3 regions of the Streptomyces sp. AN091965 genome follow, and region 2 is predicted to be linked to each of the others. Evidence: riboswitches for the same ligand, from Rfam matches in the RefSeq annotation. Region 2 holds a riboswitch; each other region holds the start of a gene.
What was found. A riboswitch is a leader RNA that binds a small molecule or an ion and turns the genes downstream of it on or off. The one in region 2 is predicted to bind cobalamin.

Region 1 (10,316 bases), 630 kb from region 2:
TCGGGGCGCAGCCGTCCGCGCACTTCGAGGGCCAGGGCCCGCGCGGCGCCCGCGTGGCCCTCCGCCGTCGCGGTGGCCACGTACGCGCCGCCCACCTCGACGGCCCGCCCGGCGAGTTCGGCGGCGCGGGCGGCACGGGCCGCCTGCCGCAGGCGCTCGTTCTCCCGGTCGGCGGCCTTGAGCCGGTCGAGCAACGCGGCGACGCGGTCGGGGAGTTCGGCGCGCGGTGCCTGCAGCCGCTCGGCGATGCCGGCGACGAGGTCGCGCTCGCGCGCGAGGTAGCCGAAGCCCTCGATGCCGACCGCGGCCTCCAGGCGCCGCATGCCCGCGCCCACCGACGACTCGGCGGTCAGCGCGATGACGCCGATCTGCGCGGCGTGCTCGACGTGGGTGCCGCCGCACAGCTCGCGCGACCAGGCGCCGCCGATCTCGACCACCCGCACCCGCTCGCCGTACGTCTCGTCGAACAGCGCGAGCGCGCCGAGCTCCTTGGCCTCGGGCAGCGTCATCCAGCGCACGCCGACGGGCAGGTCGCGGCGGAGCGCGCGGTTGGCGGCCTCCTCGACCTCGCTGCGAACGGTGGCGGAGAGGGCGCCGCGCCAGGGGAAGTCGAGGCGCAGCTGGCCCGGGCGGTTGTAGGAGCCGGACTGCAGGGCGGTCGGGCCGAGGATCTCGCGCAGGGCGGCGTGCAGCACGTGGGTGCCCGAGTGGGCCTGGCGCGCGCCGAGGCGCCACTCGGGGTCGACGGCGGCGTGCACGGCGTCGCCGACGGCCACCTCCCCCGCGGTGACGCGGAGCTGATGGACCACCAGGCCGGGCAGCGGCCGCTGCACGTCGAGCACCTCGGCCTCCAGCGAGGCCCCGGTGAGCCGTCCGGCGTCGCTGTCCTGGCCACCGGACTCGGCGTAGAACGGGGTGCGGTCCAGGACGGCGGTGACGATCTCGCCGTCCCGGGCGACCGGGACCGGGCCCGCGGGGCCCAGCAGCGCGAGGACGCGGGAGTCCGTCGCCAGGGTCTCCCAGGCGCGCCAGTCGGTGGGCCCGTGCGCGTCGAGGACGGTACGCAGGGCCGAGGTGTCGGGGGCGGAGCCGGACTTGCGGGCGCGGGCGTCGGCGCGGGCCCGCTCGCGCTGCTCGCGCATGAGCGCGGCGAAGCCGTCGCGGTCGACCTCGACGCCCTGCTCCGCGGCCATCTCCAGGGTGAGGTCGATGGGGAAGCCGTAGGTGTCGTGCAGCAGGAAGGCCTGGGCGCCGGGCAGTTGGCGCCCGCCGTCGGCCTTGACCCGGGTGACCGCGGTGTCCAGGACGGTGGTGCCCTGCTTGAGGGTGGCGCGGAAGGCGTCCTCCTCGCCCTGGGCCTGGTCGGCGATGCGCGCGAAGGAGTCGGCGACCTCGGGGTGGCTCGGCGCCATCCGGTCGCGGGCGACGGCAAGGAGGTCCGCGAGGGCCGGGTCGCCGTACCCGAGCTGGCGCAGGGAGCGCACGGCGCGGCGCAGGATGCGGCGCAGCACGTAGCCCCGGCCCTCGTTGCCGGGCGCGGTGCCGTCGGCGAGCAGCATCAGGGCGGTGCGGACGTGGTCGGCGACGACGCGCAGCCGTACGTCGTCGGTGGCGTCGGCGCCGTAGCGGACCCCGGCGAGCTCGGCGGCACGGTCGAGGACGGGCCGGGTCTCGTCGATCTCGTAGAGGTTGTCCACGCCCTGGAGCAGGGTGGCCATGCGCTCCAGGCCCATGCCGGTGTCGATGTTGCGGCGCGGGAGTTCGCCGAGCAGGGGGTAGCCGGTCTTGCCGGTGCCCTCGCCGCGCTCGTACTGCATGAAGACGAGGTTCCAGAACTCCATGTACCGGTCCTCGTCGACGGCGGGGCCGCCCGCGCGGCCGAGCGCCGGGCCCCGGTCGTAGTACAGCTCCGAGCAGGGCCCGCACGGTCCCGGCACGCCCATGGACCAGAAGTTGTCCTCGTCGCCGCGGGCCACGATCCGCTCGTCGGGCAGGTCCGCGACGCGCCGCCACAGCGCCCGCGACTCGGCGTCGGAGTGGTGCACGGTCACCCAGATCCGCGCCGGGTCGAGTCCGTAGCCGCCGTCGGCGACGGAGCGGGTGCTCAGCTCCCAGGCGAAGCCGATGGCCTCCTCCTTGAAGTAGTCGCCGAAGGAGAAGTTGCCGTTCATCTGGAAGAACGAGCCGTGCCGGGTGGTCTTGCCCACCTCCTCGATGTCGAGGGTGCGCACGCACTTCTGCACGCTGGTGGCGCGCGGCCACGGCGGCGCGGCCTCGCCGGTCAGATACGGCTTGAACGGCACCATGCCCGCGTTGACGAACAGGAGCGTCGGGTCGGGCGTGGGCAGCGGGGCGCTGGGCACCACGGTGTGGCCGCGCTCGGCGAAGAAGTCGAGGAAGCGGGTGCGGATGTCGGCGGTGCGCAAGGCGTGCTCCGGGCGGGGGCTCAGGGGTTACAGGGGCGGTGCGGCGGCGGTGCGCGCCGGGTGGTCGGGGCCGAGGAAGACGGCGACGCCGTGGCCGTCGGGGGCGGGGTGGGTGACCTGCCGCCAGCCGAGCCGCTCGTAGAAGCGGACGGTGGCGTCGGCCCGCACGGACGTGAGCAGCCAGCAGCGGGCGTCGGGCGCGTCGCGCGTGACCGCGGCGAGGAGCGTACGGCCGAGTCCGCGCCCGTGCGCGCCGGGCACGACGGCGAGTTCGTCGACCTCCAGGCCGCCGCACAGCCAGGCGGCGGTGCGCTCGGCGCCGAGCGCGGCGGTGACGCGCGGGTAGGAGCGGGTGCCGGGCAGCGGGGTGCTCGACGTCCAGGCCGTGGCGAAGCCGAGCACCCGCTCGCCGTCGAGGGCGACAGCGCCCGCGAAGCCGGGCCGGGCGGTGTCGGCCGCGAGGCGGGTCAGGTAGACGTCGGCCTCGGCGGGCTCCGTGTGCCAGGGCGGCTCGGCGAACGCGGCGGCGTAGACCGCGCGGATGCCCTCGCGGTGGGCGAGCAGGCCGGGGCCCGTGAGGCGGTGCACGACGGCGGCCATCAGGCGGCCCTCGCGACGCGGGCGGTGGGGTGCAGCGCGGCGTGCTCCAGTGGCGCCGAGGGGTCGATGGACACGTCGAGGGGCGCGGGCTCGGCGCCCGCGCGCACCAGGAGGTCGCCCACGGCGGCGATCATCGCGCCGTTGTCGGTGCACAGGCCCAGCGGCGGGACGCGCAGGGTGATCCCCGCGGCCCGGCAGCGCTCCTCGGCGAGGGCCCGCACCCGGGAGTTGGCGGCGACGCCGCCGACGACCACGAGGGTGCCCACGCCGTGCGCGGTACAGGCGGCGACCGCCTTGCGGGTCAGGACGTCGGCGACGGCCTCCTGGAGCGCGGCGGCCCCGTCGGCGACCGGCAGTTCGCCGCCCCGGTGGCTCTCGGCCCAGCGGGCCGCGGCGGTCTTCAGACCGGAGAACGAGAAGGCGTACGGGTCGTCGCGCGGCCCGGTCAGCGGGCGCGGGAAGGCGACGGCGTCCGGCGAGCCCTCGCGGGCCGCGCGGTCGACGGCCGGACCGCCCGGGTAGGGCAGGCCGAAGACCCGGGCCACCTTGTCGAAGCACTCCCCCGCCGCGTCGTCCAGGGTGTCGCCGAGGTGGGTGATGGGGTCCCGGGCCAGGTCGCGCACGAGCAGCAGCGAGGTGTGGCCGCCGGAGACGATGAGGACCACGCACGGGTCGGGCAGCGGCCCGTGTTCCAGGGTGTCGGCGGCGACGTGCCCGGCCAGGTGGTGCACGCCGTACAGCGGGACGCCGAGCGCGTACGCGAGGCCCTTCGCCCCGGCGAGGCCGACCTGGAGGGCGCCGGAGAGCCCGGGACCGGTCGTCACGGCCACGGCGCCGATGTCGCCGAGCCGCAGCCCCGCCCGGTCGAGGGCGCGGCGGACCACCGGGTTCAGCGCGTGCACGTGGGCGCGGGCGGCGATCTCGGGGACGACGCCGCCGAAGCGGGCGTGCTCGTCCATGCTGGACGCGACGGCGTGCCCGAGCAGCCGCCCGCCCTGCACGAGACCTGCCCCGGTCTCGTCGCACGAAGACTCGATCCCCAGAACGATCCGAGGAGGTGCCATGCGTGTACTCCCGCTTCTTCCACGTGCCGACCGGCCCGGCTACTGCACCTCCATAGTAATTGCAATCAATGTGCAATAAGCCGCGCCCGCTGCCTTCCCCCCTCCCCTGGACAGGGGTTCATCACATACGCTTGCGGCGCGACTGGTTCGTCCTGCCCGCCAGGCAGTGGCGTCGTAAGAGGGAACCCGGTGGGAATCCGGGACTGCCCCGCAGCGGTGAGTGGGAACGACCGCCGTCATACGCACTGGGTCCGGCACGGACCCGGGAAGCGACGGCCAGTAGGTGACCTCCTCGGAGGTCTCGCCCGCGAGTCCGAAGACCTGCCCGTTGCCCGTGCGCGCCCCGGCGTGCGCGGCTCACCGGTGACCTCGTGGGCGGGTCGGCGTACACATCGGGCACAGGCGCGCGGCCATCGACGGCCGCGGCCGGTCGGCCGGTCTGTTCCTCCTTCGCGCTCCCGATCGTCCCGGGACCCACACGACATTGCTCGCGAAGGAGAGTTCTGTGACAGACAAGTCCGCAGCCGCGGCGGCACGGGCCACCGTGTACGGCTACCCCCGTCAGGGCGCAGACCGGGAGTTGAAGAAGGCCGTCGAGGGCTACTGGAAGGGCCGCGTCGGCGCCGAGGGCCTGCGGGAGACGGCGGCCCTGCTGCGCCGCACGAACTGGGAGCAGCTCGCGGACGCCGGTGTCCACGAGGTCCCGACCGGCGACTTCTCGTACTACGACCACGTCCTGGACACCAGCGTGATGGTCGGGGCGATCCCGGCCCGGCACCGCGCCGCCGTCGCGGCGGACCCGCTGGACGGCTACTTCGCGATGGCCCGGGGCACCGCGGAGGTGGCGCCCCTGGAAATGACCAAGTGGTTCGACACCAACTACCACTACCTGGTGCCGGAGCTGGGCCCGGACACGGTCTTCGCGGCGGACGCGACGAAGCAGGTCGCCGAGGTGAGGGAGGCGCTCGCGCTCGGCCTAGCCGCACGCCCCGTGCTCGTCGGCCCGGTCACCTATCTGCTGCTCGCCAAGCCCGCGCCGGACGTCGACCCGGGCTTCGAACCGCTGACCCTCCTGGACCGGCTGCTTCCGGTGTACGCGGAGGTCCTCGCCGACCTGCGGGCGGCGGGCGCCGCCTGGGTGCAGCTGGACGAGCCCGCGCTCGTGCAGGACCGCACGCCCGCCGACCTGAACGCGGCGGCCCGCGCCTACCGCGACCTGGGCGCGCTCGACGACCGCCCGAAGCTGCTCGTCGCCTCCTACTTCGACCGGCTCGGCGAGGCGCTCCCGGTGCTCGCCAAGGCGCCCGTCGACGGACTGGCCGTGGACTTCACGGGGCCCGCCGCCGCCAACCTCGGCGACCTCGCGCGGGCGGGCGGCCTGCCCGGCAAGCGCCTGGTCGCGGGTGTCGTCGACGGGCGCAACATCTGGATCAACAACCTGGAGAAGTCCCTCAGCACCCTCGGCACCCTGCTCGGGCTGGCCGACCGCGTGGACGTCGCCGCCTCCTGCTCCCTGCTGCACGTGCCGCTGGACGCCGCCGTCGAGCGCGACATCGACCCGCAGGTCGCCCGCTGGCTCGCCTTCGCCCGGCAGAAGACGACCGAGCTGGTCACCCTGGCCCGAGGGCTGTCCCAGGGCCCGGACACCATCGCCGCCGAACTCGCCGCGAACCGCGCCGACCTGGCCTCGCGCGCGGGCTCCGCGCTCACCCACGACCCGGCGGTGCGTGCCCGCGCCGCCGCCGCGACCCCCGCCGACGCCCGGCGCGCGCAGCCTTACCCCGAGCGGGCCGCCGCGCAGCGCGCGAGCCTGGGCCTGCCGCTGCTCCCGACGACCACCATCGGCTCGTTCCCGCAGACCACCGAGTTGCGGGCGGCCCGCGCCGACCTGCGCGCGGGCCGGATCGACGCGGCCACGTACGAGGAGCGCATCGAGTCCGAGATCCAGGCGGTGCTCTCCTTCCAGGAGAAGGCGGGCATCGACGTCCTGGTGCACGGCGAGCCCGAGCGCAACGACATGGTCCAGTACTTCGCCGAGCAGCTCACCGGCTATCTGGCGACCCGGCACGGCTGGGTCCAGTCGTACGGCACGCGCTATGTGCGGCCGCCGGTGCTCGCCGGTGACATCTCGCGCCCGGAGCCGATGACGGTGCGCTGGACCTCGTACGCGAACGCGCTCACCGACCGGCCGGTCAAGGGCATGCTGACCGGCCCGGTGACGATGCTCGCGTGGTCGTTCGTCCGCGACGACCAGCCGCTCGGCGACACCGCGCGCCAGGTGGCGCTCGCCCTGCGCGACGAGGTGAACGACCTGGAGGCGGCGGGCACGTCGGTGATCCAGGTCGACGAGCCCGCGCTGCGCGAGACGCTGCCGCTGCGCGCCGCGGACCGGGCCGCGTACCTGGAGTGGGCGACGGAGTCCTTCCGGCTCACCACGAGCGGCGTACGGCCCGAGACGCAGATCCACACCCACATGTGCTACGCGGAGTTCGGCGACGTCCTCCGGGCCATCGACGACCTCGACGCGGACGTCATCAGTCTGGAGGCGGCCCGCTCGCACATGCAGGTCGCGGACGAGCTGGCCGCCGCGGGCTATCCGCGCGAGGTGGGTCCCGGCGTGTACGACATCCACTCGCCGCGGGTGCCGGGCACCGACGAGGCGGCCGCCCTGCTGCGCAAGGGACTTGAGGCCATCCCGGCCGGGCGGCTCTGGGTCAATCCGGACTGCGGCCTGAAGACGCGCGGCTGGCCGGAGACCCGGGCGTCCCTGGAGAACCTGGTCGCCGCCGCGCGGCAGGTCCGAGCGGAGCTGACGGCGCGGGAGTCCTGACGCGGGCCGCCCGGTGGCCGGTGCGCCCCGGCCACCGGGCGGGCGCTCAGCGGGCGCTCGACGTGAGGACCGCGTCCACGAGGCCGCGCGCGAACTCCGGTGCCAGGCCGTCCGGCCGGAACAGGATCCGGAAGAGCAGCGGCGCGACCACGTGGTCCATGACGGCCTCGCGCTCCGGCAGCCCCCGCTCGCCCCGCTCGGCGGCACGGGCCAGGAGCAGGTCGACGTGCTCGGCGGAGTAGTCCGAGCAGCGGCTCGCGTTGCCGCTCTCGGGGTCGCCGAGGAGCGCGTCGCGCAGATAGGCACGGCCCGGCGCCGACGACATCTCCTCCAGGAAGTGCTCGGCCCACGCCGTCAGGTCGGCGCGGAAGCCGCCGTGGTCCGCGGGGTCCGCCTCGGGCCGCAGCCGCTCGACCGCGACGTCCGACAGGAGCTCCTGGAGGTCGCCCCAGCGGCGGTAGACCGTGGACGGCGTGACCCCGGCCCGCGCCGCGACCAGCGGGACGGTCAGGGCCGCGCGGCCCTGCTCCGCCTCCAGCTCGCGCACGGCGGCGTGCACGGACGCCTGCACCCGGGCGCTGCGCCCGCCGGGTCGGGCCATGGGCCTGGGACTCATGCCGTTCACCTTAACGCGAATTCCTAGCTTCTACGGGCGGGGGCCCGGCCCCGGCGGGGCGCTCAGGCCATCGCGGCGACCGGGTCGGGACCGCCCACGACCGGCGCGGTGACCGGCGTCGGGGCGAGTGCCCCCGCGCCCGGCCGCGTCCGTTCGTACGCCTGCCCCGCGCGCAGCAGCGTCCGCTCCCCGCGCGGGCGCCCGATGAGCTGCATGCCGAGGGGAAGGCCCGCGCCGCCCCGGCCGACGGGCACGGTCAGGGCGGGCAGTCCGGTGATGTTGGCGGGCGCGGACAGGCGTACGTAGGCGTCCGGCACGGTCTCCGTCGTGCCGTCCGGCCACTCCACGGTGTCCTGCCCGGTGCGAGCGGCGGTCAGCGGCACGGCGGGCGCGGCGACGACGTCGACCTCCTCCAGGAGCCGCGCCCACTCCTGCCGCATCAGGGTGCGGGCGCGCTGGGCCCGCAGGTAGTCACCCGCGTGGAACAGCTCGCCCGCCTCAAGAAGGACGCGGACGTCGTCCCCGTACAGCTCGGGCGCCGTGCGCAGCGTCCGCTCGTGGTTCGCGCTGGCCTCGGGGACCATCAGGCCCCACTGGATCGCCTGGACGTAGCGGGTCATCGGGATCTTCACGTCCACGAGGTCGGCACCGAGCTCGCGCAGGCGCTCGACGGCGGCCCGTACGGCGGCTTCGACGTCGGGGGCGACGCGGTCGAAGTAGTAGTTCGCGGGGACGCCGACCCGAAGGCCCGTCAGATCCCCCTCTTCGTACGGGAGATGGGCGTCTCCGGTCAGGGCGGGCAGCACGAGTGCGGCGTCCTGGACCGTGCGCGCGAGGGGGCCGACGTGATCGAGGGACCAGGACAGGGAGGTCACTCCGCGCGTGGGCACCAGGCCGTAGGTGGGCTTCAGGCCGACGACGCCGTTGAGCGCGGCGGGGACCCGGATGGAGCCGCCGGTGTCGGTGCCGATCGAGAAGAGCGCGGCTCCGGCCGCCACGGCGACGGCCGAGCCGCCGCTCGACCCGCCCGCGACCCGGTCGGCGCCCCAGGCGTTGCGGGTCTGCGGCGTCGTCAGGCCGTAGGCGAACTCGTGCGTGTGGGCCTTGCCGAGCAGGACGGCGCCCGCCGCCGCGAGCCGGGCGGCGACGGCGCTGTCGGCATCCGCCACATGGCCGTCGCGCACGCGCGAACTGGCGCTCGTGGGCTGCCCCTTGACGTCGATGAGGTCCTTCAGGGCGAACGGGACGCCGTGCAGGGGGCCGCGCGCACGCCCGGCGGTCAGGTCGCGCTCCGCCTGCTCGGCGGCGCGGCGGGCGGCTTCGGCCCGCACCTCCACGTAGGCGTTGAGGCGCGGCTCCACCTCCGCGACGCGGTCCAGGACCGACGCGGTGAGTTCGACCGGGGACAGCTCGCGCGCGGTGATCGCGGCGGCCGCGGCGGTGAGGGTCAGCTCATACGGCCGCATCGCGCACCTCCGCCCCGGCGGGCGCGGGCGCCACGCCGGTGAGGTCGAGCTCGCGCAGGGTCGCGACGACGGCGTGGATGTGCGCGGCGGTGGCGGCCACGGCGTCGAGTCGCTCATCGGCCAACGGGAGCCCCGCGCGGCGGGCCCAGCGGGCCGCGTCGTGGCGGTCGAGGTCGGCAGGGGGCATGGGGGTGCGTCCTTCCCACAGGGGTCCGGGCGGAATCCGGCGCCATCAGACGGAACAACAAAAGCTAAGCGTTTGCCTTAGGCCACCCTAGGGGCTAGCCTCCACTAACGCAAAGGCATTGCTTTTAGCCACCGGGGGTCACGCACGCCTCCGGCACCCCTTCGAGACACGGAGCGCTCATGACCCACCACCCCGCCCCCACGTGGACCGTCGGGAGCGTCGCCGTGCACCGCGTCGACGAGATCGACTTCCCGCCCGAGACGGGCGCCTGGCTGCTGCCCGACGCCACCCCGGACACGGTCGTCCGAACGCCGTGGCTCACCCCGGACTTCGCCTGCGCCGACGGCGTGCTGCGCGCGTCCAGCCACAGCTTCGCGTTCACCGTCGACGGCCGGCGGATCCTCGTCGACACGGGCATCGGCAACGGCAAGCAGCGCGCGCTGCCCGCCTGGAACGACCTGAACACCGACTACCTCGACCGGCTCACCGCCGCGGGCTTCCCGCCCGAGTCCGTGGACCTGGTGATCCTCACCCATCTGCACGCCGACCACGTCGGCTGGAACACCCGCCTGGACGGCGGGAGTTGGGTGCCGACCTTCCCCAACGCCCGCTATCTCACCACCCGCACGGAGTGGGACCACTGGGCGACGGCGGAGATGGAGGAGTCCCGGCGCCAGATGTTCCGGGACTCCGTGCACCCGGTCCACGAGGCGGGCCTGCTCGACTTCGCAGACGTCACGGAGGGCCCCGTCACGCTCGCGCCGGGCCTGCGCCTCCTCCCGGCCCCCGGCCACACCCCCGGCCAGGTCGCCGTGGAGCTGGGCGACGGCGGCGCCACCGCGCTGATCACCGGGGACGCCGTCCACCACCCCGTCCAGCTGGCGCACCCGGAGATCAACAGCTGCGTGGACATCGACCCCGGCCTGGCCCGCAGGACCCGCCGCGCCCTGCTCGGCACGGCCGCGGACACCGGCGCGCTCCTGCTCGGCACCCACTTCGCCCCGCCGACGGGGGGCCGCGTCGTACCGGAGGGCGAGGGCTGGCGGCTCGGCGCCTGACACGTCGACAGTTTCAGATTGGACCAGACCTATTGACGACAGGTCTATACCTACTTACCGTCGGCCGCA
Region 2 (10,316 bases):
GAACAAGAACGGCGGACTGAGCTGTACCGGCACCATGAACGTCACCTGGCGGGCGAAGGTCAAGTGCAAGCTGGGCTTCACCTACTACGGCACGTGGCAGAACAACGCCGAAGGCGGCACCAAGGACTCCAAGAGCGAATCCAAGTGCGCCTTCAGCGTCGAGGACGTCATCATCGACCCCATCGCCTGAAGCACCGCCCCGTCCGGTCCGCCGATCCGCGTCCGCGCGGCCCGATATTCGTTGGCGCACGCCACCACGCCGTCGCTAGCCTGACGTTCGCACTGTTGATCGCCGACCGGGCCGCGTGTCCGTAGAGAGGGGTGTCTTGATGCCCCGGGTCGCGCCGAGCGCGCCTCGCCGCACCGTCTGACCGTCCGCTGCGCCGCCGCCACGTCCGCGCGGCGGCCGGACACCGGTCCTCGGTGCCTTCCTTTCGCCGAAGCCGCTCGGCCTGCTCTTGCTGTCGTTTCCCTTCCCTCAGCAAGGAGTACCCCGGGTGTCCCACACCACCGGAGCTCGTCAGAGCGACGCCCGCAACACCCTCAGGATCGGCACGTTCACCTGTGCCTGGTGCGGCCTCACCGTGTCCGCCACCGCCGACGGCGTCCCGCGCGACCACTGCCCGTCGTGCCTGCACTCGCAGCACGTCGTCGACCACGTCGAGGGCGGCCCGAGCGGGTGCCGGGGGCGGATGACCCCGATAGCCATCGCCGTCCTGCGGACCGGCGACTGGCGGGTCATCCACCGCTGCGTGCGCTGCGACGAGCTCACGTCGAGCCCCGTCCGCACGGACGACAACCAGCTCATCCTGATGCGCATGGCGGTGCGGCCGCTCGCCCAACCGCCCTTCCCGCTCGAAGCGTTCGGCACTCTGTGAGCCGGGCCGAGGGGGAGGACACCACCATGCCGCGCCGCAACCACACCCGCGAGCCGTCATCGGCGCGCCGCCGCCCGCAACGGCACAAGGACGTCCTGCACGGTCGGGGCGGCCACCGCGCCCACGACTTCCGGTGCGTCGGCTGCCGGCTCGACGTGTCCCTGGACGCGCCGGGCACCGGGCACCGCAACCACTGCCCGCACTGCCTGGCCAGCCTGCACGTCGACCACCGCGTGCCCGGCGACCGCGCATCGCCCTGCCGCGGCCGCATGGCGGCGCTGACCATGACCGCGCGCCCGGACGGCGAGTGGATGCTCATCCACGAGTGCCTGACGTGCGGCGAGCTCAGCGCCAACCGTGTCGCGGGTGACGACAACGCGCTGGCCCTGGTGCGCCTGGCCCTGAAACCGCTCCAGGACACCGGGGTCGCCCGCCGGACGCTGCTCACCCTGTGACGGCCGGGGCCGCCGTGTCACCACGGCGGCCCCGCCCTCACGCGGTCCGCGGAGGCTACGGCGCCATCTCGTACGTCCCGGCCAGCGCCTCGACGCGGGCCCAGACGCGGGCCGAGCGGGCCTCGTCCACGACCGGGCGGCGGACCGCGCCGAGGGCCCAGCCCTGCTGCCGCTCGGTGGCGGAGTCCTTGCCGTGCAGCTCGACGGCGTAGCCGGAGAAGTCCCGTACGAGGACGGCGAAGAGCTCGTCGAGCACGTCCTGCTCCAGGCCCGTCAGGCGCGCCTGCTCCAGGATGAGCTGGCCGTGCACGACCAGCGCGAAGAGCTGGCCGACGGCGAGGAGCAGATCGAGGTCGCGGCTCTGCTCCTCGTCCGGGGCGGCCGTGGTGACGAACTCGCAGAGCGCGTCGGCCTGTTCGCGGAAGCGGGCGACGTTGGGCACCTCGGCGTACGCGTCGTAGGCGGTGCGCCAGTCGTGGAAGCGGATGGCGCCGAGGCCCCGGGCCGGCCCCTGCTGGAAGAGGAAGGCGTCGTCGGCCGCGTCCAGGCGGGTCGGCACGGGCGCGTACTCGGCCGGGTTCAGCAGGTGGTTGCCCATGAACTTCAGGATCAGGGCCAGGTTGACGTGGACCGTGCCCTCCAGCTTCGGCAGGCCCCGGATCTCGGTGGCGGCCTGGGCGAAGTAGGTGTCCTTCTCGAAGCCCTTGGCCGCGATGACGTCCCACATCAGGTCGATGACCTTCTCGCCCTCCGTGGTCACCTTCATCTTCGTCATCGGGTTGAAGAGGAGGTAGCGGCGGTCGTCGGGCCCGGCCGAGCGGAAGTAGTCCACGGCGCGGTCGCTGAACAGCTTCATCCCCACGAGGCGGACGTAGGCGTCGGTCAGCTCGCGGCGCACGTGCGGGAAGGCGGTGACCGGACGGCCGTACAGGATGCGGTTCTGGGCGTGCGTGACGGCCTCGTACATCGCGTGCTCGCAGATGCCGATCGCGCCGGTGCAGAGGTTGAACTTGCCGACGTTGACGGTGTTGAGCGCGGCGTCGAAGGCGGCACGGCCGGTGTGCAGGACGTCCTCGGCCCTGACCGGGTAGTCGTCGAGCCGGAACTCGCTGACGTACTTCGAGGAGTCCACGACGTTCTTCACCAGGTGGTACGCCGCGTGGCGGCTGTCGGCGGCGAAGAAGACGTACGCCTCCGGGCCCTCCATGTCGGTGCGGCGGCCGAAGACGGAGACGAGGCCCGCGGCGTTGCCGTTGCCGATGTAGTACTTGGAGCCGCTGGCGCGGAAGCCGCCGTTCCCGTCGGGCTCCAGGAGCATGTCGGTGGAGTAGATGTCGGCGCCGTGGGACTTCTCGGACAGGCCGAAGGCGAACACCTCGCCCTGGGCGAGGAGTTCGGCCGCGCGGGCGCGGGCGGCGGCGTTGTCGCTCTGCCAGACCGGGCCGAGGCCGAGGATGGTGACCTGCCACGCGTACCAGTAGTCGAGCCCGTAGAAGCCGAAGATCTCGTTGAGGGCGGCGATCCGGGCGGTGTCCCAGCGCTTGTCGCCCTCGCCCTCACCGGCGGCGGACGCCGGGGTGAGGAAGGTCGCGAACAGGCCCTCCTTGGCGGAGAACTCCAGGAAGTCCGCGAGCCAGGCGCGGGAGCGGTAGTCCTCGATCAGCCGGCGCTTGCCGCGCGCCTCGAACCAGTCGACGGTCGCGCGCAGCAGCCTGCGGGTCTCGGGGTCGAAGTGGGTCGGGTCATAGGTGTGGGGGTTGAACAGCAGCGCGTCGGCCATGGCCAGTCGCCTTTCCGGCTCGGGGGTCGGGGAGGTCGGGGAAGGGGGCGGGAGAGCTGTGGGTGCGTCAGCGCCGGGCGCCGAGCCGTTCGAGGGTGGCGATCACGTCGTCGAGCCAGGTGAGCGTCATCTGTTCGTACGCGATGCCGCCGCGCAGCACGACGTGCTGGAGCTCCTGCCCGTCGTCGAGCACCGCGGGTGCCTCGGGCCCGGTGAAGTCGCGCCGCTCCCCCGCGCGGTAGTGCGCGAGCCGGTCGGCGTGGGCCTCGCGGTACCGCCGCACCTCGCGGATCAGCGCGGCCGGGTCGTCGAAGGCAGCGCCGCGGATCTTCACGGCGAGCTCGTGCCGGACGCTCTCGGGCTCGATCGGCTCGTGCAGCCAGCCCGAGAGCGCGGCGCGGCCGAGGGCCGCGACGGAGTACTCCTTCTTGTCGGGCCGGTCCTGCTGCGCCACCGCGCGGGCCTCGATCCAGGCGTCGCTCTCCATGCGCTTGAGGACGCGGTAGATCTGCTGGTGGGTGGCGGTCCAGAAGTAGCCGATGGACCGGTCGAACCGCCGGGCCAGCTCATAGCCGGAGCCCGGCTGCTCCAGCAGGGAGACGAGGATCGCGTGCTCAAGCGCCATGCCCGAATCCTTCTATGCAACTCGTTGCATAGACAAGCGGCGCAGGGCAGGTGAGACACGGCTCACCCGGCCGCGTCGTGTTCCGTGCGGACGGCGGGTGGCCTACGACGGGTCGGCGCCCGCGGGCACTTCGTAGATCTTTCCGTCGACGCCCGCCCGGTAGAGCCTGCCCGCCGAGAAGCCGCGGTCGCCCTGGCCGTAGGTGACCTGGGTGGAGAGGTGCAGGCCCGACGCCACGGCGCACAGGCGGCCGTCCTCCACGCGCCAGATCTGGCCCGCGGCGTGCGTGGTGATCAGTGGCCGCCCCTTGCTGTCGAGGGTGAGCCCGTCGGGCAGGGCGAGGACGTCGGACGGGTCCACCGAGACCCAACGCCTCGGGTGGGCCGGGTCGTCGGCCGCGATGCGGTAGAGGCCGGGGGCCACGGTGGTCTGGATGACGTACACCTGCGACCCGTCCGGGGACACCGCGATGCCGTTGGACTGGGGCACCCGGGCCCAGGCCGGGTCCACCCTGCCGTCCGGCGAGACGCGGCCGATGTTCCGCCCGCCCAAGGTCGTGGTGTACACGGTGCCGTCGGCCGCGAGCGCGACGCCGTCGATGCCGCCGAGCCCGGCGGCGTACGTGGTGACCTCACCGGTGTCCGGGTCCACCAGAAGGAGCTTGGAGGTGGGCAGCACGTCGCCGGTGAGCGAGTGCACGAGGTCGTTGCCGGTGCCGACGAGGAGGCGGCCGTCCTCGCGCACGACGATCCCGCCGTTGGCACCCACGTCGCCGGTGAGGGGTACGGGGGTGCGGCCCGGTGCGTCGATCCGGTAGACGCGGCCGGTGAAGTAGGCGGTGGCGAACATCCGCCCCTGCTGGTCCACGACGATCGACTCGACCCAGTCGGGGATGCGCGCCACCTGGACCGGGGCTCCCCGCCCCGGGGTGGCACAGGCCGGTGCCGCGGACGCGGGGGCGGGTGCGAGCACACTCGCGGCCGCGGCCAGCAGGGCCATCGACACGATGCCGCGGCCCGGCCCGCGCAAGACGCCGCGCGGACTCCGGCTCACCTTCAACGTCATCGGTTCTCCTCCGTCGTCGGGGCGCTCTGCCGGGCGAAGTATCGGCTCCGGGAACGGTGAGCACCAGCGTCGGGAGGCGTCGGCTCGGACACACCGGCGGCGGGCGCGGGCGGCGGCGCACGCCGTAGGGTCGGCGTATGCGCATCGTGTCCCTGCTCCCCGCCGCCACCGACATCGTCGCCGAACTCGGCCTGATGGAGGGGCTCGTCGGGCGCACCCACGAGTGCGACTGGCCGCCCCGGGAGGTGGCGGCCGTGCCCGTGGTGACCGGTGCCGATCTGGACCAGTCCGCCTTGAGCAGCCGTGAGATCTCCGACGCGGTGGGCGGGTCGGCGCACTCCGGGTCCTCGCTGTACTCCCTCGACACCGAGGCGCTGGCGGCCCTGCGCCCCGATGTGGTCCTCACCCAGGACCTGTGCGACGTCTGCGCGGTGTCCTACGAGCGGGTCAGCCGCACCGTGCGGCTCCTGGACGCGGACACCCGCGTCCTGAGCCTGGAGCCGCGCACCCTCGACGACGTGCTGGACTGTCTGGTCACGGTCGGCTCCGTGCTCGGGGTGCGGGAGCGCGCCGCGTCGCGCCGGGAAGAGCTGCGGGCCCGCCTCGACCGGGTGCGCGCGCTGACCGCGGGGCGTGCGCGGCCCCGGGTGGTCGCGATCGAGTGGCTGGATCCGCTGTGGCCCGCCGGGCACTGGGTGCCCGAGCAGATCGCCGCCGCCGGGGGCGAGCCGCTCCTCGCCGGGCCCGGCGAGCACACCGGGCCCATGACGTGGGACGCGGTGCGCGCCGCCCGGCCCGACGTACTGCTCTTGCTGCCCTGCGGCTTCCCGCCCGAGCGGACGCTGCGCGAGACAGACCTGCTCACCCGGCTGCCCGGCTGGTCCGAGCTGCCCGCCGTCCGGTCGGGGCGCGTCCGGGTCCTGGACGGGCCCGCGTACTTCAACCGGCCGGGGCCGCGCGTGGTCCGCGGGGCGGAGGTGCTGGCCCACGTCCTGCACGGGGTGGGCGCCGGGGCGGAAGTGACGGCGGCCGAGGCGCGCCCGCTGCCCTGACGCGGGCGTGCGCGGCCCCAGCGCGGCCGTTCAGGACACCGCGCGGCGTCGCGGCGGGGTGAAGGCGTACAGGTCGAGGATCTCCGGCCGCGGAGCGACGCCCGGGCCCCCGGCGCGGACCCAGGCGACGATGTCCTCGGTCGCGTCCGCGTCGTTGACCAGGCCGAGCCACACCGGCCGGGCTCCGGCCGCCCGGCCCTCGGCGGAGGGCTGGACCACGATGACGTTGGCCTGTTCGCACACGTCCAGGCAGGCGGAGACGCGTACGGGTGCCTCGGCCCGCAGGCGCGCGGTCTGCGCGGCGTGGTCGACGCCGGTCACCTTCGGACTGCCGCAGCAGCAGTCCCGGCAGACGACGACCCGGCAGGGGGCCGGGCCGGTGGCCGTGTCGTGACTTCCTGCGGTGCCGGACGACTTCCGGGCCTGTCTTGCGGGCATGCCGCGTCCTGCCTCTCTCCGGGGAGATCCGCCCCGGCGTTCCGTGGAGGAGGCGACCGCGTGAGTCTCCTGGCTCTCGGGTCGCTGCTCGTCCCGGCCTTCCACCCCCTGGGGGGCAATGGCCGGTCGGGGCGCACTCGCCGATCACAGTGGCGGGACCGCGCCGGATTCTCACCGGCTTCCTCGGACCGCCGTCGCCTTGTCGCCGTCATCATTCCATCCGGCTGCCCCGGGGTCCGGCTTCGGGTCCGCGCAAGCCTCCGTACAAGGTGACCGGCAGGTCCTGGACGCTGTTGCTGACGAAGGACGGCAGCGGCACCAACTCCGCGCGCGGCACGGCGAGATCCATGTCCGGGAACCGCCCGAACAGGCCCGGCAGCGCGATGCCCGCCTCCAGACGGGCCAGGCCCGCGCCGAGGCAGTAGTGCGGGCCGTGGCCGAAGGACAGGTGCTTCGGCCGTGGGCGAGTGACGTCGAACTCGGCGGCGTCGGGGCCGAATCGGTCGGGGTCCCGGCCCGCGGCCGCGTACGAGGCCAGGATGGCCTCGCCGCGCCGGATCACCACGTCCCCGACGGGGATGTCGTCGAGGGCGTAGCGCAGCGGGAAGTGCGCGACAGGCGGGTCCCACCGCAGGGTCTCCTCCACCACGGCGTCCCACGGCCGTTGTCCGGTGGTGACGGCGGCGCGCTGCTCGGGGTGGGTGAGCAGCGCCGCCGTCGCGTTGGTGATCAGGTTGAGGGTGGTGCCGTGGCCCGCGACGAGGACCAGGGTCAGGGTGCCGATCAACTCCGGCTCCGAGAGCCGGTCACCGGCGTCGCGCGCGGCGATCAGATGGCTGGTCAGGTCCTCCTTCGGCCGCTTCCGCCGGTCGGCGACGAGGTCGGCGAGGAGTGCGTGCAGGCGTTGTTGGGTGGTGAGGGTCTCTTCGGGCGGGGTGACGCTGCTGGTCAGGCTCGCGGAGAGGGTCCGGAAGGCGTCGAAGCGCTCGTCGGGCACGCCGAGGAGGTCGCCGATCACCGCCATGGGCAGCGGGTAGGCGAAGTGGCGGCGCAGGTCCACGGGATCGGTGCCGCCCTCGGCGAGGGCGTCGAGGAGGTTCCGGGTGATCGCCTCGACGCGGGGCCGCATCGCGGTGACGCGCCGCGCGGTGAAGGCCTGCGTGACGAGGTCGCGCAGTCGGCGGTGGTCCTCTCCGTCGGCGGTGGTCATGCCGCGGTTGGTGACCATGCCGATCAGCGGCCAGCCCTCCGGCACCTCTCCCGCCCGCAACGCGGACCAGTGCGCCGGGTCCTTTCCCGTACGAGGGTCCGCCAGGACTTCCTGGAGGAGTTGGTGGCGGGTCAGGACCCAGGCGGGCAGTCCACCGGGGAGTCGCACACGCACGGCGGGGCCGATCGCGCGGAGCCTGCGGTTCTCGCCGTGCAGGTCACCGGCGCTCGCGTCGAGGCGGAAGAGAGGGGGTTGGCTGTCCACGGGTCACCTCTGGCTGGGGTCGACGAGGAAGCGATCGCGGAGCGTGTGCGAGGACGGGCCAGGAACGGGGCGTGCGCTGTGCGCGACGTGCGCCGCACCCGGTGTGCGCTGTGCTCGGCGTACGCGAACGCCGGGCGGGGCGAGCGTGTGCGGCGGGCGTGCGCGGGGCGGCTACTGGATCGTACGGTCCCGCGCGAGCCCCGAGAAGAGCGCGCGCCGTCTGTCCGACGGTCCGTGGGGGCCTGCCCGGCCTGAGATGTGACGGGTGTTCAGCCGGTCTTGACCGCAGGGGCGGCCTCGGGCTCCGGCTCCGGCTGCTGTGCGCGGTCGGCCGTGGCGCTGGCGACCGTCATCCGCAGCGGCGGCAGGGACGCGACGAAGGTGCCGAGGGCCAGGACGACGCCGAGCACCCCGGCGCCCGCCGTGTCGAGAACGGCGCCGACGGCCAGCGGCCCGATGCCGGTGCCCAGCGCGCTCGCTCCGCTGAGGGAGGCCACCAGGCGTCCGCTCGGGTCGAGGAGCGCCGCGGCCGCGAGGGTCTGGACCAGCACGGCCAGTTGGCAGGCCTGCCACAGGACGGCCGCGACGACGAAGAGCACCGGGTCGTGGGTGAGCACCAGGGCGGCCATCGACAGGGCCTGCGCCGTGATGAAGGCCGCCAGGGACCGCGTACGGCCGAAGCGGCGGGCGGCGACGGGGCCGAGCACGGCGCCGACGAGGGCCACGACGCCGGAGACGGCGAGGACGACGGACACGGCGGAGGCCGACATTCCGGTGTGTTCGCGGCCGAAGACCGAGGCGTACGCCCAGGCCCCCTGGGTGACGGCCCACAGCAGCGCGATCCCGCCCAGCAGGACCCACGACGGGGTGGCCGCGTCGTGCGGCGGGGCGGCCGGTGCGGTCGCCGCCGTGGCCGCCCCGGCCTCGGACGTCCCGCTCGTGGCCGGCCCGTCGGGAAGGCCGCCCACCAGGGGCCAGGCGAGCAGACAGCACAGCGCCATGACCAGGAAGCCGGTGCCCTCCCCCACGCTGTGGTTGGCCGCGGGCACCGCCATGATCAGCAGGGCGGTCACGGCCACCGTGCCCACGATGGTGCCCGCGGAGGCCTTGTCGGCGTCGTCGGTGGCGGCGATCGCCGCCGTGGCCGCGGCGTAGACCGCGCCGAGCCCGCCGCCGATGACGAGGTTCGCGAGGATCAGGGTCGGCAAGTCGCTCGCCGCGGTCGCCCCGACGAAGCCCGCGAGGCCGACGGCGAGACCGGTGCGGGCCATGCGGACGCGGCCGGGCCGCGCGGCCCGCGCGGCGAGGCGCAGGGTGACGACGGCGGTGGCCATGAGCTGGGTGGCGCCGACGAGTCCCGCGCCGGAGTCCCCGAGCGCGAACCGCGAGGAGAAGTCGTCGACGAAGAGGGGCATCAGGTTCGCCCCGCCGTTGCCCAGGGTGGCTCCGGCGATCAGTGCGACGGCGACGCCGAGGGTCAGGGCGGCCGTCCCGCGCGCCTTCATCGACGCCCCCGCGGGGCGCGGTCGGCCGGGGGTACTCGGCGGGTGGTCGGGGGTGCGACTGCCATGGGGTTCCCATCGGTAGGAGGTGCGGAAGGGGTGGGTCCGGCCCCCGGTGGTCACGGGCGCGCCGGGTGGGCGGCCGTGACCACCGGACGGGGCGGGTGCGGCAGGTGGGGCGGCGGGGACGGGCGGCGGGTTCAGCCGGTTCAGCGGCGGGTTCAGCCCGTCCAGCGGCGGGTTCAGCCCGTCCAGCGGCGGGTTCAGCCCGTCCAGCGGCGGGTTCAGCCCGTCCAGACGTCCTCGACGTAGCGGCCGGACTCGGTGAGCTCGGTGAGCCAGGCGGCGGCCTCGGCGTCGGACGCGCCGGTGTGCTCGCGGTGGACGGCCATGAACGCCTCCCGCACGGCGGGGGCCATCCGGCGGCCGTCGCCGCAGACGTGGACCCGGCCGCCCGCCCTCAGCACGTCCCAGACCTCGGCGCTCTCCCTGGCGATGCGGTCCTGGACATAGCGGGCGCCGTCCTCGGGGGCCTGGGAGAAGACGGGCCGCATGCTGACGGCTCCGGCCGTCTCGGCCGTCTCGAACTCCTCACGGTGCAGGTAGTCGACCTCGGGGTGGTCGCAGCCGAAGTAGCACAGGAGCGTGCCGGTGGACCCGGTGTGCAGGCGGTCGAGAACGGCCCCGCGGAAGGGTGCGAGGCCGGTGCCCGCGCTGACCAGGATGACCGGGACCGCGTCGTCCTCGGGGAGCCGGAAGGACTCGCCGCACGGGAGCACCCTGGCCTGGACGGTGTCCCCGGCCCGCACGGTCTGGACGTAGTGCGAGCCGACGCCGTGGAAGGTGCCCTCGCCCGCGCGGTGGGGCGCGGCGAGCAGCGACACCATCAGGTCGATCTCGCCGGGGGCGGCCTGCGCGGAGGACGAGATGGAGTAGTGGCGCGGGCGCAGCACCGGAAGGAGTTCCAGGAAGCGCTCGAAGGGCACCTCGCAGGCGCGGTAGCGCTCCAGCAGGTCCAGGACGCTGAGCCCGGTCACGGTGACCCGC
Region 3 (10,316 bases), 6.4 Mb from region 2:
TCCGGCGGGTGCTGCGACCCGGCGGGACCTTCGTCTACACGGTGCGGCACACCGGTGACGCGCACTACGGCGCGGGCACGGACCACGGCGACGACATCCACGAACACGGTGGCTTCGCCGTGCACTTCTTCTCCCGCGCCCTGGTCGACGCCCTCGCGGACGGATGGACCCTGGACGAGGTGCACACGTTCGAGGAGGGCGAGCTGCCACGCCGGCTGTGGCGCGTGACGCAGACGTCCCCGGCGCGCCCGGTTTGACCGCTTGATCGCTTTGCCCGGATTTGTGCTAGTGAGTACGCATGTCGCATCCCGGGACGCTGATCCTGATCATGGCCATGGCAGTGCTCGCCCCGCTCCTCGCGTACGCGGTCGGGCGTCGGCTCACCGTTCCCGTGGCCCTCTTCGAGATCGCCCTCGGCATCCTGATCGGCCCGGACGTGCTCGGCCTCGCTCACCCCGACGCCGTCATCGACACGCTGTCGGACCTGGGCCTCTCGATGCTGATCTTCCTGGCGGGGTACGAGATCGAGTTCGCGGCCGTCCGCGGGGACACGCTGCGCCGCTCGGTCGGGGCCTGGGCCGTGTCGCTCGCCGTGGCGCTCGGCAGCGCCTTCGCCCTGACCGGCGCGCAGGCCACCAAGAGCTTCGTCATCGGCACCGCACTGACCAGCACCGCGCTCGGCGCCGTCCTGCCGATGCTGCGCGACGCGGACCTGCTGCGCGGCCGGTTCGGCACCGTGGTGATGGCGTTCGGGGCGGTCGGCGAGTTCGGGCCGGTCATCGCGATCTCGCTGCTGCTCAGCGGCCGCCGACCCGGCGTCGCGACCGCGCTGCTCGTCGCCTTCGCCGCGATCACGGCCGTCGCCGTCTTCTGGGCGCTGCGCCCGCGCCCTCCGTGGTTCGCCCGCGTCGTCGCCAGGACCCTGCACTCCAGCGGGCAGTTCGCCGTGCGGTACGTGATGCTGCTGCTGGCCGCGATGCTCGGTCTGTCCGCCGCGTTCGGCCTCGACACGCTCCTCGGCGCGTTCGCCGCCGGGCTCCTCACCCGGCTCGTCCTGCGGGGCGCGGCCCCCGAGGTGGGCGCGGAGGTCCTCGGCAGGATCGAGGCGATGGGGTTCGGCTTCCTGGTGCCGGTGTTCTTCGTCGTCACCGGCATCGGCTTCGACCTCTCCGCCCTGCTGCACGGCGGCCGTCCGCTCGCCCTCCTGCCGGTCTTCTTCCTGCTGTTCCTCCTGGTGCGCGGGGGGCCGGCCTGGCTGCTCGCCCCGCGCGACCTGTCCCGGCGCGAACGCGCCGCGCTCACCCTGTACTCCTCGACCTGTCTGCCGCTCGTCGCGGCCATCACCGCGATCGGCACCGACGACGGCGTCCTGGGCGCGGGCGAAGCCGCCGCCCTGGTCGGCGCGGCCATGCTCTCCGTCCTGGTCTTCCCGCTGCTCGCCCTGAAGGCCCTGGCCGGCCGGCGGGCCGGACCCTCCTCCCCCACGGCCGGGGCGTCCGAGACGTGGTGACCCCGTCGGCCCACCGCGCCCCGGACGCCGGGCGACGCCGGGCCGTCAGCTGCGTGCGCCCTCCGCGGCCCGCGACCGGGGGGCGGTGGCCGTGCGGCGCCCTTCGCGGGCGATGACGGCGTGGGCCGCCTCCGCCGTGACGAGGCCGAGGGCGATGAAGGCCGCGCCGACGGGGCCGAGCCAGTGGGGGCCCGCCCAGGCCATGCCCGCCTGGCCGACCAGGGGAGCCGCCGAGACGCCCACGTAGACCATGGCCGAGGCCAGCCCCGTGAGCAGGGGGGCAGCGGTCGGCAGGGCGGTGATCAGGCGGTGGGTCTGCGGGGCCAGGAGGCCCCAGCCGCACACGCCCCAGACGAGCAACGCCACGACGGTGGACGGGAGATGGGCGCTCGTCCACGGCAGGAGGGCGAAGTCGACCGCCGCCACGGCTGTCGCGGTGTTGATGACGCGGCGGCCGCCGAAGCGGTCGACCAGGCCGCCCGAACCGAGCGTGCCCGCGGTGGCGGCCAGGCCCCAGACGAAGAGCAGCACGGCCAGGGTGGTGCCGCTGCCGTCCGTCGCGCGGTCGAGGCTCGCGCTGATGAAGGAGTAGACCGTGTAGAGGCCGGTGTAGACGAGGAGCGTGGTGAGGAGGGTGAGGCCGATGCGGCGGTCGGCGAGCGGGGCGAGGCGCGTGCGCAGCGGGACCGCCGGGGGCGTGGGGATCGCGGGGAGCAGCAGTGCGACGGCCGCGGCGGCGAGGACCCCGAGGGCCGACACGAAGACCATGGTGAGGCGCCAGTTGCCGGTGACGCTGCCGATCGCCGTGCCGAGGGGCGAGCCGAGGGCCGTCGCCGCGCTGAGGCCCGTCATCACGGTGGCGATGGCGCGGCCGCGCCGCTCGGGCGGGGCGAGGGCCGCGGCCGCCGCGACGGCCGCCGGGGTGACCATCGCCCCGCCGAACCCGGCCAGCGCCCGGCCGGCCAGGGCCACGCCGAAGTCGGGGACGAAGGCGGTCAGGAGGTTGCCCGCGGTGAAGACGGCGAACCCGGCGAGGAACAGCGGCCGCCGGGCCCTGCGCGCGGTGCACGCGGCCATGACGGGACCCAGTACGGCGTAGGTGAAGGCGTAGGCGGTCAGGAGCCATCCCGCGGTGCCCACGGACACGCCGAGCGAGTCGGCCGCGTCCGGCAGGATCCCGGCGATGACGAAGCTGTCGGTGCCGATGGCGAACATTCCGGCGGCGAGGACGAGGAGTGATCGGTACACGGGTGCGGGACCTCCGGTTGGGGTGTCGGGGCACAACGGGTGCGGTGCGCGCGAGGGATGCACGGAGTGCGCCGGGCGCGCCGGGGCCGTCCGAGCGAGCGGACGAGCGGGAGATGTAACTGAACCCGTTACGACACAGGGCTCAAAAAAGGCCGGTCCGCACGGACCGGCCCGTTCGACAGGGTCAGGCGACCGTCTCCTTGAGCACGTCGGCGACGGTGACCCCGGCCAGTTCGGCCTTCATCGCCTCTTCCGCGCGGTCGTACGCGCCGCGCAGGACCGGCGGGATGCCGCGCCCCACGGGGCACTTCCGGTTGGGAGCGGAGGCGTGGAGGGCGAGGAGCGGGTCGGGCTCGACCGCGAGGTAGACGTCCCGGAGCGTGATCGCGCCGGGCTCGCGGGCCAGGCGCCAGCCCGCGCCCTGGCCGCGCTGCGACACCACGAGGCCCGCGTCGCGCAGACCGCCGAGCGTGCGGCGGATGACGACCGGATTGGTGTTGACGCTGGCGGCGATCTCGTCGGACGTCACGATGCCGTCGGGCCGCTTGGGGCAGACCAGGGCCATCCACGTCAGCGCGTGCGTGGCCACGGTCATGCGGCTGTTGGCGCTCACGGGCCCTCCGGTCGCTCGGTTCGCTCGGCTCTGCTGTCGAAACCGATTCTGTTACGACAGGGGCGTGGCTGTCCAGCCCCGTCCGTCCTCGTCGAGGAGTGCCGCGAGCTTCTTGGGGGCCAGGGACCGATAGCTCTCCACGAGGAGTTCGGCGATCTCCGACCAGTCCGCGGCGGCCGCGTCCAGGTGCAGGGCGACCACGTCGGCGCCCCGGCCCAGGCGGAAGAAGGGCGGGCCCGCGTTCGTCAGGGCAGCCAGCTCCTCGCCGTGGGCGCGGAACGTGAGGGTCGTGGTGGGCACGGCGGCGTGGGCGTGGGTGGCGGCGGGGCTCGCGGGGTCTGAGACGTAGACGTGGGCGAAGGTGCGGCCCCGGACGCGCCAGCGGACGCCGGTCCAGGCCCGCTCCTCGTACGCCTCGGGGAGGCGGCCGCAGATCCCGCGCAGGTGCGCGAGCGCGTCGAGGGGGACCTCGGCGTCGGGAGGCGTGGTCATCCGCGTGGTCCTCCGGGGAGTGCGGGCGGCGGGTCCGACGGCCGCAGGAAGGTGACGGTGGGGTGGTCCTGGGGCGCGGTGGGCGGGGTGACCCGGGCCCGCACGCCGTAGACCTCCGCGATGAGGGGCTCGCTGATGACCTCCACCGGCGTGCCGTGCGCATGCGCCCTGCCCTCCTTCAGGACCAGGATCTCGTCGCAGAACATCGCCGCCAGGTTGAGGTCGTGCAGGGCGATCACCGTGGTGACGGGGAGGGCGGCCACCAGGGCGAGGAGGTCCAGCTGGTGGTGGATGTCCAGGTGGTTGGTGGGCTCGTCGAGGAGGAGCTCGCGCGGGGACTGGGCCAGGGCCCGGGCGATGTGGGAGCGCTGGCGTTCGCCGCCGGAGAGGGTGTGCCAGGGCTGGTCGGCGCGGTCGGCCAGGCCCGTGCGGGCCAGGGCCTCGGTGACGGCCCGCTCGTCCTCGGCCGTCGAGGGCACCCAGGCGCGGCGGTGCGGGACCCGGCCCAGGCGGACGACGTCCCGTACCGTCAGGTCGACCTGGGTGTCCGCCTGTTGTTCCACCAGGGCGAGGCGGCGGGCGACCGCGCGGCGGCCCAGGTCGCGCAGCGGCTCGCCGTCGAGGGTGACCGCCCCGGCGGTCGGGGCCAGGACGCCCGCGAGGAGGCGCAGGAGCGTGGACTTCCCGGAGCCGTTGGGGCCCAGGAGACCGACCACCGTGCCCGGGCGCGGAGCGAGGGTGACGCCGTCGACGATGAGGCGCCCGCCCGCGGTCCGGGAGACCCGGTCCGCGCTCAGGCCCGCGCCGCCCGCCGCGGGAAGGTCCGCCGAAAGCTCCGCCGGAGGGCCTGCCGACGGCCCTGCTTGGGACTTCGCCGCGCTCATCCGACCCTCCTCGTGCGGTAGAGGACCGCCACGAACGCGGGGACGCCGATCAGCGACGTGACCACCCCGACCGGCACCTCCTGCGGGTCCAGGAGCGTACGGGCCAGGGTGTCCACCCAGATGAGGAAGACCGCGCCGGTCAGGGCCGTCACCGGCAACAGGCGGGCGTGGCGCGGGCCGACGAGCACGCGGGCCGCGTGCGGCAGGGTCAGGCCGACGAAGCCGATGGCCCCGGCCGCGCTGACCAGGGCGGCCGTGAGCAGGGCCGTGGTGCACAGCAGGAGCAGCCGGACCCGGGTGACGTGCACGCCCAGGGCGGCCGCCGCGTCCTGGCCGAAGGCGAACGCGTCGAGGGTGTGGGCCTGGGACAGACAGATCACCAGGGCCACGGCGAGGACCGCCGCGCACACCACCACGTCCGTCCAGTCCGCCCCGCTCAACGAGCCGAGCAGCCAGAACAGGACGCCGCGCGTCGTCTCCGCGTCGGCGGCCGTCAGGATGACGAAGGAGGTGAGGGAGGAGAAGAGCTGCATGGCCGCGACCCCGGACAGGACCACGCGGTCCGTCGTGGCACCCAGCGCCTGGCTCAGGAGCAGCACGAAGCCGAACGCGCACAGGGCTCCGGCGAACGCCCCGCCGGAGACCGACACCGCTCCCCCGCCGACCCCGAGGACCACCACCGCCACCGCGCCCGTGGACGCCCCTGAGGACACGCCGAGGACGAAGGGGTCGGCGAGCGGATTGCGCAGGAGCGACTGGAGGACCGCGCCGCACACGGCGAGGCCCGCCCCGCAGACGCCCGCGAGCAGGGTGCGCGGCATGCGCAGGTTCCATACGATGCCGTCGCGCAGCGGGGTGAGCTCGGCCTCGCCCCAGCCGAGGTGGGCGGCCACCGCCGCCCAGACGTCCGGTACGGAGATGTCGGCCGGGCCGATGGTGACGGCGACGGCCACCGACAGCGGCAGGGCCACCAGGCCCGCCGCCCACAGCAGCGCCGCGCGCCCGGCGCCGTGCCGTCCGCGCCGGGAGCCGCGCGTCCGCTCGCGCACGGCGGTGCTCACCGCGCCAGGCCGAACGCGCGCAGCCCCGCCGCGACTTGTTCGATGCCGTCGACCGTGCGGATCGTCGGGTTGAGGGCCTGGCCGCTGAGCAGCACGTACCGCTTCTTCTTCACGGCCGTGAGGTTCTTGGTGACGGGGTTGGACTCCAGGAACCTGATCTTCTGGCGGGCGCTCTCGGCCGACTGGGCCTTGCGGGTGAGGTCGCCGATGACGAGGACGTCCGGGTCGCGGTCGGCCACGGTCTCCCAGTTGATCTGGGGCCACTCGGCGCGCGTGTCGGCGAAGACGTTGCGGACGCCGAGGGCGCGCGTGATGACGCCGGGCGCGCCGCAGCAGCCCGCGATGTAGGGCGCCTTGGAGTCGGAGAACCAGTACAGGACGGACGCGTCGGACGACTTGAGCGTCCGCTTCGCCCGGGTGACGCGGGACTTGAGGTCGGCGACGAGGCGCTCGCCGCGCGCCTGGACGTGGAAGACCCGGGCCAGGTCGCGGATCTCGCCGTAGACGGTGTCCATGGTGAGCGTCTTGGTGCGGGTGCCGTCGCCGTCGCCGCCGTTGTCCTTGCCCGCGCAGTCGGTGGGCGAGACGTAGACGGGGACGCCGAGCTCGGTGAACTTGGCGCGGTCGGCGACGCCGCCCTTGCCGACGGTGTAGAGGAACGACGCGCTGACGAAGTCCGGCTCCTTGGAGAGGACCTTCTCCAGGGACGGGTAGCGGTCGGCGAGGCGTTCGACCTTCGCGTTCTGCTTCTTCAGGCCGGGCAGGACCGGGTCGGTCCAGGTGCCGGTGCCCGCCATGCGGTCGGCGAGGCCGAGGGAGAGCAGGATCTCCGTGGAACCCTGGTCGAGGGAGACCGCCCGCTCGGGCGGCGAGGTGACCTCGGCCTTCTCGCCGCAGGAGGTGACGGTCACCGGGTAGCCGGGGGCCTTGGCGCCCGCGTCCCTCCGCTCGGCCGAGCCGCCGCAGGCGGTGAGCAGGAGCAGGCCGCCCGCCGCGAGCAGGGCGGTCAGGCGCGGCCCGGGGGCGGTGCGGGCACCGGGGGCGGCACTGCGGGGGCGGGCGGCCGCGCGGCGTGCGCGAGGGACGAGAGGAGGCACAGGTCTTCCCGGGTCTCATGGCTCATGCGCGGAGCCTGGTCTGCGAAACCCCGCCGCCCGGCGCGCGGTCGGCGGTGCCAGCAGGTCTTCGGACTCGGGTTCGTCCGGGCGGGGCCGCCTTCCCGGATGTCCGTGACATCCAGTGGCCGCTGGTCCCGCCCGTCCCCCTCACCGCTGCGCGTCAGTTCCGGATTCCCACCGGATTCCCTGGCCCGGGTGCGGGCGCGACTGGCGTGCGCAAGCTATCACCCCGCCGCGGGCCGGGAGGACGTCACCCCTGCTCGGGGTGCGGCTCGCCGCGGTAGGTGCCGAAGGACCACTTGTTGCCCTCCGGGTCCGCGACGGCGAACTCGCGGCTGCCGTACGGCTGGTCCTCGATCTCGCGGACGACCTCTACGCCCGCCTCCTTGAGGCGGCTGTAGAGGGCGTCGACGTGGTCCGTGACGACGTACGCGCCGAACGTCCCCGGCTGCAGGCACCACTCGGCCGACCGCGGGTCGTACGAGCCGAGCATGACGCCGCCGCCCTCGGGCCAGTCGAGCTGGGCGTGGGCGACGCGGCCGCCGTCCTCGTACACGGCGGTGCGCAGGAAGCCGACGGTGGTGACGAGGAAGTCGATGAGGGCGGGGGCGTCGTGGGCCTGGAAGGTGGGCCAGACGTCCGGGGTGCGCGGGTTCGGGGAGGTGTGGCTGCTCTGTACCGCTTCGCTGGTGTTCATGTCCCTCAGTCTTCGCCGTCGCGGTGTCCCCCGGCTTGGATATTCCGGCACTCCTCGGCCAGCCAGGCGCTCGGGCTCGCGCCCGTGTACTGGCGGAAGTCGCGCACCAGGTGGGAGTGGTCGTAGTAGCCGCAGTCGGCGGCGACGCGGGCGAGGTCGGCGGGCGCGCCCGCGACGACCGCGCGCACGACCCGCGCCTTCGCGTGCTGGAAGCGCATCAGGCGGGCGGCCTGCTTGGGCGTCACGCCGGTCTCGGCGCGGAACAGGGCCGTCAGGCGGCGCTCGCTGAGCGCGACGTGCGCGGCCAGGCCCCGCAGGGTGCCCGCGCCCCGGTGCCGGGCGAGCCACGCCCAGGCCTCGGCGACCTCGGGGCGGACCGGGGCGAGGCGCTCGGCGTCGGCGGCGCGGCGCGCCAAGTAGGCGTTGAGGCAGGCGAACCGCTCGTCCCAGCCGTCGGCCTCGCACAGCCGCTCGCGGACGCCGGCGGCGATCCGGCCGAGGACGTCCGTGCCGTCGGTGACGAGCCGTCCGGTCAGCTCGGCGGCCGGGAGGCCGAGGAGCGAGCGGGCCGCGAGCGGGTGCACGGCGAGCTGGATGCCCGCCTGGTGCTCGGGCTGCACGACGTACGCCGGGCTCTGGTGCAGGCCGCCCACGACGATGTCGGTGCGCTCGGCGTCGGGCCCGGTGGCCTGTTCCGCGGTGGAGCCGGTGACGACGGGCCCGTCGAACGAGAAGATCAGCGTCAGATACGGCGACGGCAGGCCGCGGTGCAGACCCGGCGTCTCGCCGCTCGTGCGGTAGCCCACGGCGGACACGACCTTGCCGCCCTGCTCCGGCGGGAGCGGGGCGCGGACGAACTCGCGGCGGGCGGTGTCCATGCGTCCATTGTGACCGCGCGAGGAGCCGGGCGCGGCCGCGCGCGTGCCCCCGCCACTACCCGCTCCGCCGCGTCCCATGCCCGCCACGCACCGTGACATCGATCATGGGAATCGGCTCCGCGCGCTCGTAGCATGTCCCGCCGCTCCGCACGGGGCGGCGCACCACCTGGCGAGGACCCGAGGAACGGACACCATGGCTGTACGAGCACGAAGCAGGAGCAAGCGGGCGGCCCTCGGACTCGCGGGGGCGCTCGCGGCGGCGGTGTTCGCGGGCGGCGCGCTGTGGCCGGGCGCGGGCACGGCCGACGCGCGCCCGTCCGACGCGCCCGTCCGGCTCGCGCACTGGCCGAAGCCGGTGGCCGCCGAGCTCGGCGAGGTCATCGCCAAGAACGCCCACAAGGGCGCGTACGCCGTCTTCGACGCGGACAACACGACGTACCGCAACGACCTGGAGGAGGCGCTGCTTCCGTTCCTGGAGATGAAGGGCGTCCTGACCCGGAAGTCGATGGACCCGTCCCTGAAGGTCATCCCGTTCAAGGACACGGCCACGCACAAGGAGAGCCTCTACAGCTACTACAACCGCCTCTGCGAGGTCGACGACCAGGTCTGCTACCCCTGGGCCGCGCAGATCTTCTCCGGCTTCACGCTGAAGAAGCTCAAGGGGTACGTCGACGAACTGCTCGCGTACGACAGGCCGATCCCGGCGACGTACTACGAGAACGGCGAGGTGACGCGGACCGAGGTCCGGCGCCCCGAGTTCTCCCCCGGCATGCGGGAGCTGTACGGGGCGCTGCGCGCGCACGGGATCGAGGTGTACGTCGTGAGCGCCGCGAGCGAGGACCTGGTGCGGATGGTGCTCGCCGACCCCCGGTACGGGTACGGGGTGAAGCCGCGCAACGTCATCGGCGTCGGCCTCCAGCTCAAGGACCCGAGGACCGGCCGCGTCACCAGCTCCCGCAAGGAGATCGCCGAGGGCCGCTTCGGGCCGAAGGACCGGGCGCGGCTCGCCCGCTACGAGCTGACGCCTCGGCTGTGGGCGCCGCTGACCTGGTACCAGGGCAAGCCCGCGGCGATCTCCACGTACATCGACGAGTGGAAGAAGCCCGTCCTCGTGGCCGGGGACACGCCGTCGAGCGACGGGCCGATGCTCTTCCACTCGGCGGACGTGCGGCACGGGGGCGTCCGCGTGTGGGTCAACCGCAAGGACAGCTACATGAAGCAGCTGGACGCGATGAAGCGGAAGAACGCGGCGCGGCAACGGGAGTTGGGGCTGCCCTTGACCGCGGACAAGCGGTGGCTGACGGTGACGCCGGAGCAGATTGGCTGAGCGTTGGGGTGCATGTGCCGCTTCGTCCGTGGCTGGTCGCGCAGTTCCCCGCGCCCCTTCGGGCGCTCACCTCAGGCGGGGCGCTCACCTCAGGCGGTTGAACGTTGCCTCGATCGTCCCGCGGTCCGCGCCGGCCGCGAGGAGGGCGTGGAGCAGCAGGCGGGCCTTGGGCGCGTCGAGGGACCCCGCGGAGATCAGGCCGCGGGACAGCAGGTCGGCCTCGGAGCCGGGGCCGCGGTAGGTCTCGCTGAGGAGCGGGCCCGCGCCGGTGCGCGAGGCGAGGACGACGGGCATCCGGGCGGCGCGGGCCGCGAGCGGTTCGACCAGCCACTGGGGTGCGTGGCCCGCGCCGAAGGCCGCCACGACCAGGCCGTCGAAGCGGTCGTCCACCGCGTCCAGGAGCTCGCCGCCGTCGCCGAGGGAGAGCGTCAGCAGGGCCACGCGGACGGCGTTCCCGAGCCGCAGCGGGCGCTCCACGGTGGGCTCCT

Region 1: another riboswitch for cobalamin. It lies ahead of metE (5-methyltetrahydropteroyltriglutamate--homocysteine S-methyltransferase); the one in region 2 lies ahead of MQV74_RS39505 ((2Fe-2S) ferredoxin domain-containing protein).
Region 3: another riboswitch for cobalamin. It lies ahead of MQV74_RS13090 (ABC transporter substrate-binding protein); the one in region 2 lies ahead of MQV74_RS39505 ((2Fe-2S) ferredoxin domain-containing protein).

Annotation. Positions count from the first base shown of each region.
Region 1 is NZ_JALDMY010000001.1:8,928,430-8,938,745, reverse strand. It holds gene alaS (alanine--tRNA ligase) at 1-2,426, opposite strand, end outside; gene MQV74_RS36685 (GNAT family N-acetyltransferase) at 2,454-3,026, opposite strand; gene tsaD (tRNA (adenosine(37)-N6)-threonylcarbamoyltransferase complex transferase subunit TsaD) at 3,026-4,090, opposite strand; cobalamin riboswitch at 4,217-4,433, shown strand; gene metE (5-methyltetrahydropteroyltriglutamate--homocysteine S-methyltransferase) at 4,596-6,920, shown strand; gene MQV74_RS36670 (TetR/AcrR family transcriptional regulator) at 6,967-7,536, opposite strand; gene MQV74_RS36665 (amidase) at 7,599-9,002, opposite strand; gene MQV74_RS36660 (hypothetical protein) at 8,989-9,189, opposite strand; gene MQV74_RS36655 (MBL fold metallo-hydrolase) at 9,369-10,247, shown strand.
Region 2 is NZ_JALDMY010000001.1:9,561,836-9,572,151, reverse strand. It holds gene MQV74_RS39540 (hypothetical protein) at 1-190, shown strand, start outside; gene MQV74_RS39535 (RNHCP domain-containing protein) at 498-878, shown strand; gene MQV74_RS39530 (RNHCP domain-containing protein) at 905-1,333, shown strand; gene MQV74_RS39525 (acyl-CoA dehydrogenase family protein) at 1,389-3,113, opposite strand; gene MQV74_RS39520 (PadR family transcriptional regulator) at 3,181-3,738, opposite strand; gene MQV74_RS39515 (SMP-30/gluconolactonase/LRE family protein) at 3,841-4,803, opposite strand; gene MQV74_RS39510 (cobalamin-binding protein) at 4,941-5,855, shown strand; gene MQV74_RS39505 ((2Fe-2S) ferredoxin domain-containing protein) at 5,886-6,293, opposite strand; cobalamin riboswitch at 6,357-6,477, opposite strand; gene MQV74_RS39500 (cytochrome P450 family protein) at 6,505-7,767, opposite strand; gene MQV74_RS39495 (MFS transporter) at 8,037-9,272, opposite strand; gene MQV74_RS39490 (bifunctional cytochrome P450/NADPH--P450 reductase) at 9,554-10,316, opposite strand, start outside.
Region 3 is NZ_JALDMY010000001.1:3,117,827-3,128,142, forward strand. It holds gene MQV74_RS13055 (class I SAM-dependent methyltransferase) at 1-257, shown strand, start outside; gene MQV74_RS13060 (cation:proton antiporter) at 299-1,510, shown strand; gene MQV74_RS13065 (MFS transporter) at 1,556-2,758, opposite strand; gene MQV74_RS13070 (Rrf2 family transcriptional regulator) at 2,943-3,371, opposite strand; gene MQV74_RS13075 (MmcQ/YjbR family DNA-binding protein) at 3,423-3,863, opposite strand; gene MQV74_RS13080 (ABC transporter ATP-binding protein) at 3,860-4,747, opposite strand; gene MQV74_RS13085 (FecCD family ABC transporter permease) at 4,744-5,808, opposite strand; gene MQV74_RS13090 (ABC transporter substrate-binding protein) at 5,805-6,818, opposite strand; cobalamin riboswitch at 6,968-7,153, opposite strand; gene MQV74_RS13095 (VOC family protein) at 7,177-7,623, opposite strand; gene MQV74_RS13100 (AraC family transcriptional regulator) at 7,629-8,501, opposite strand; gene MQV74_RS13105 (haloacid dehalogenase-like hydrolase) at 8,695-9,828, shown strand; gene MQV74_RS13110 (asparaginase) at 9,913-10,316, opposite strand, start outside.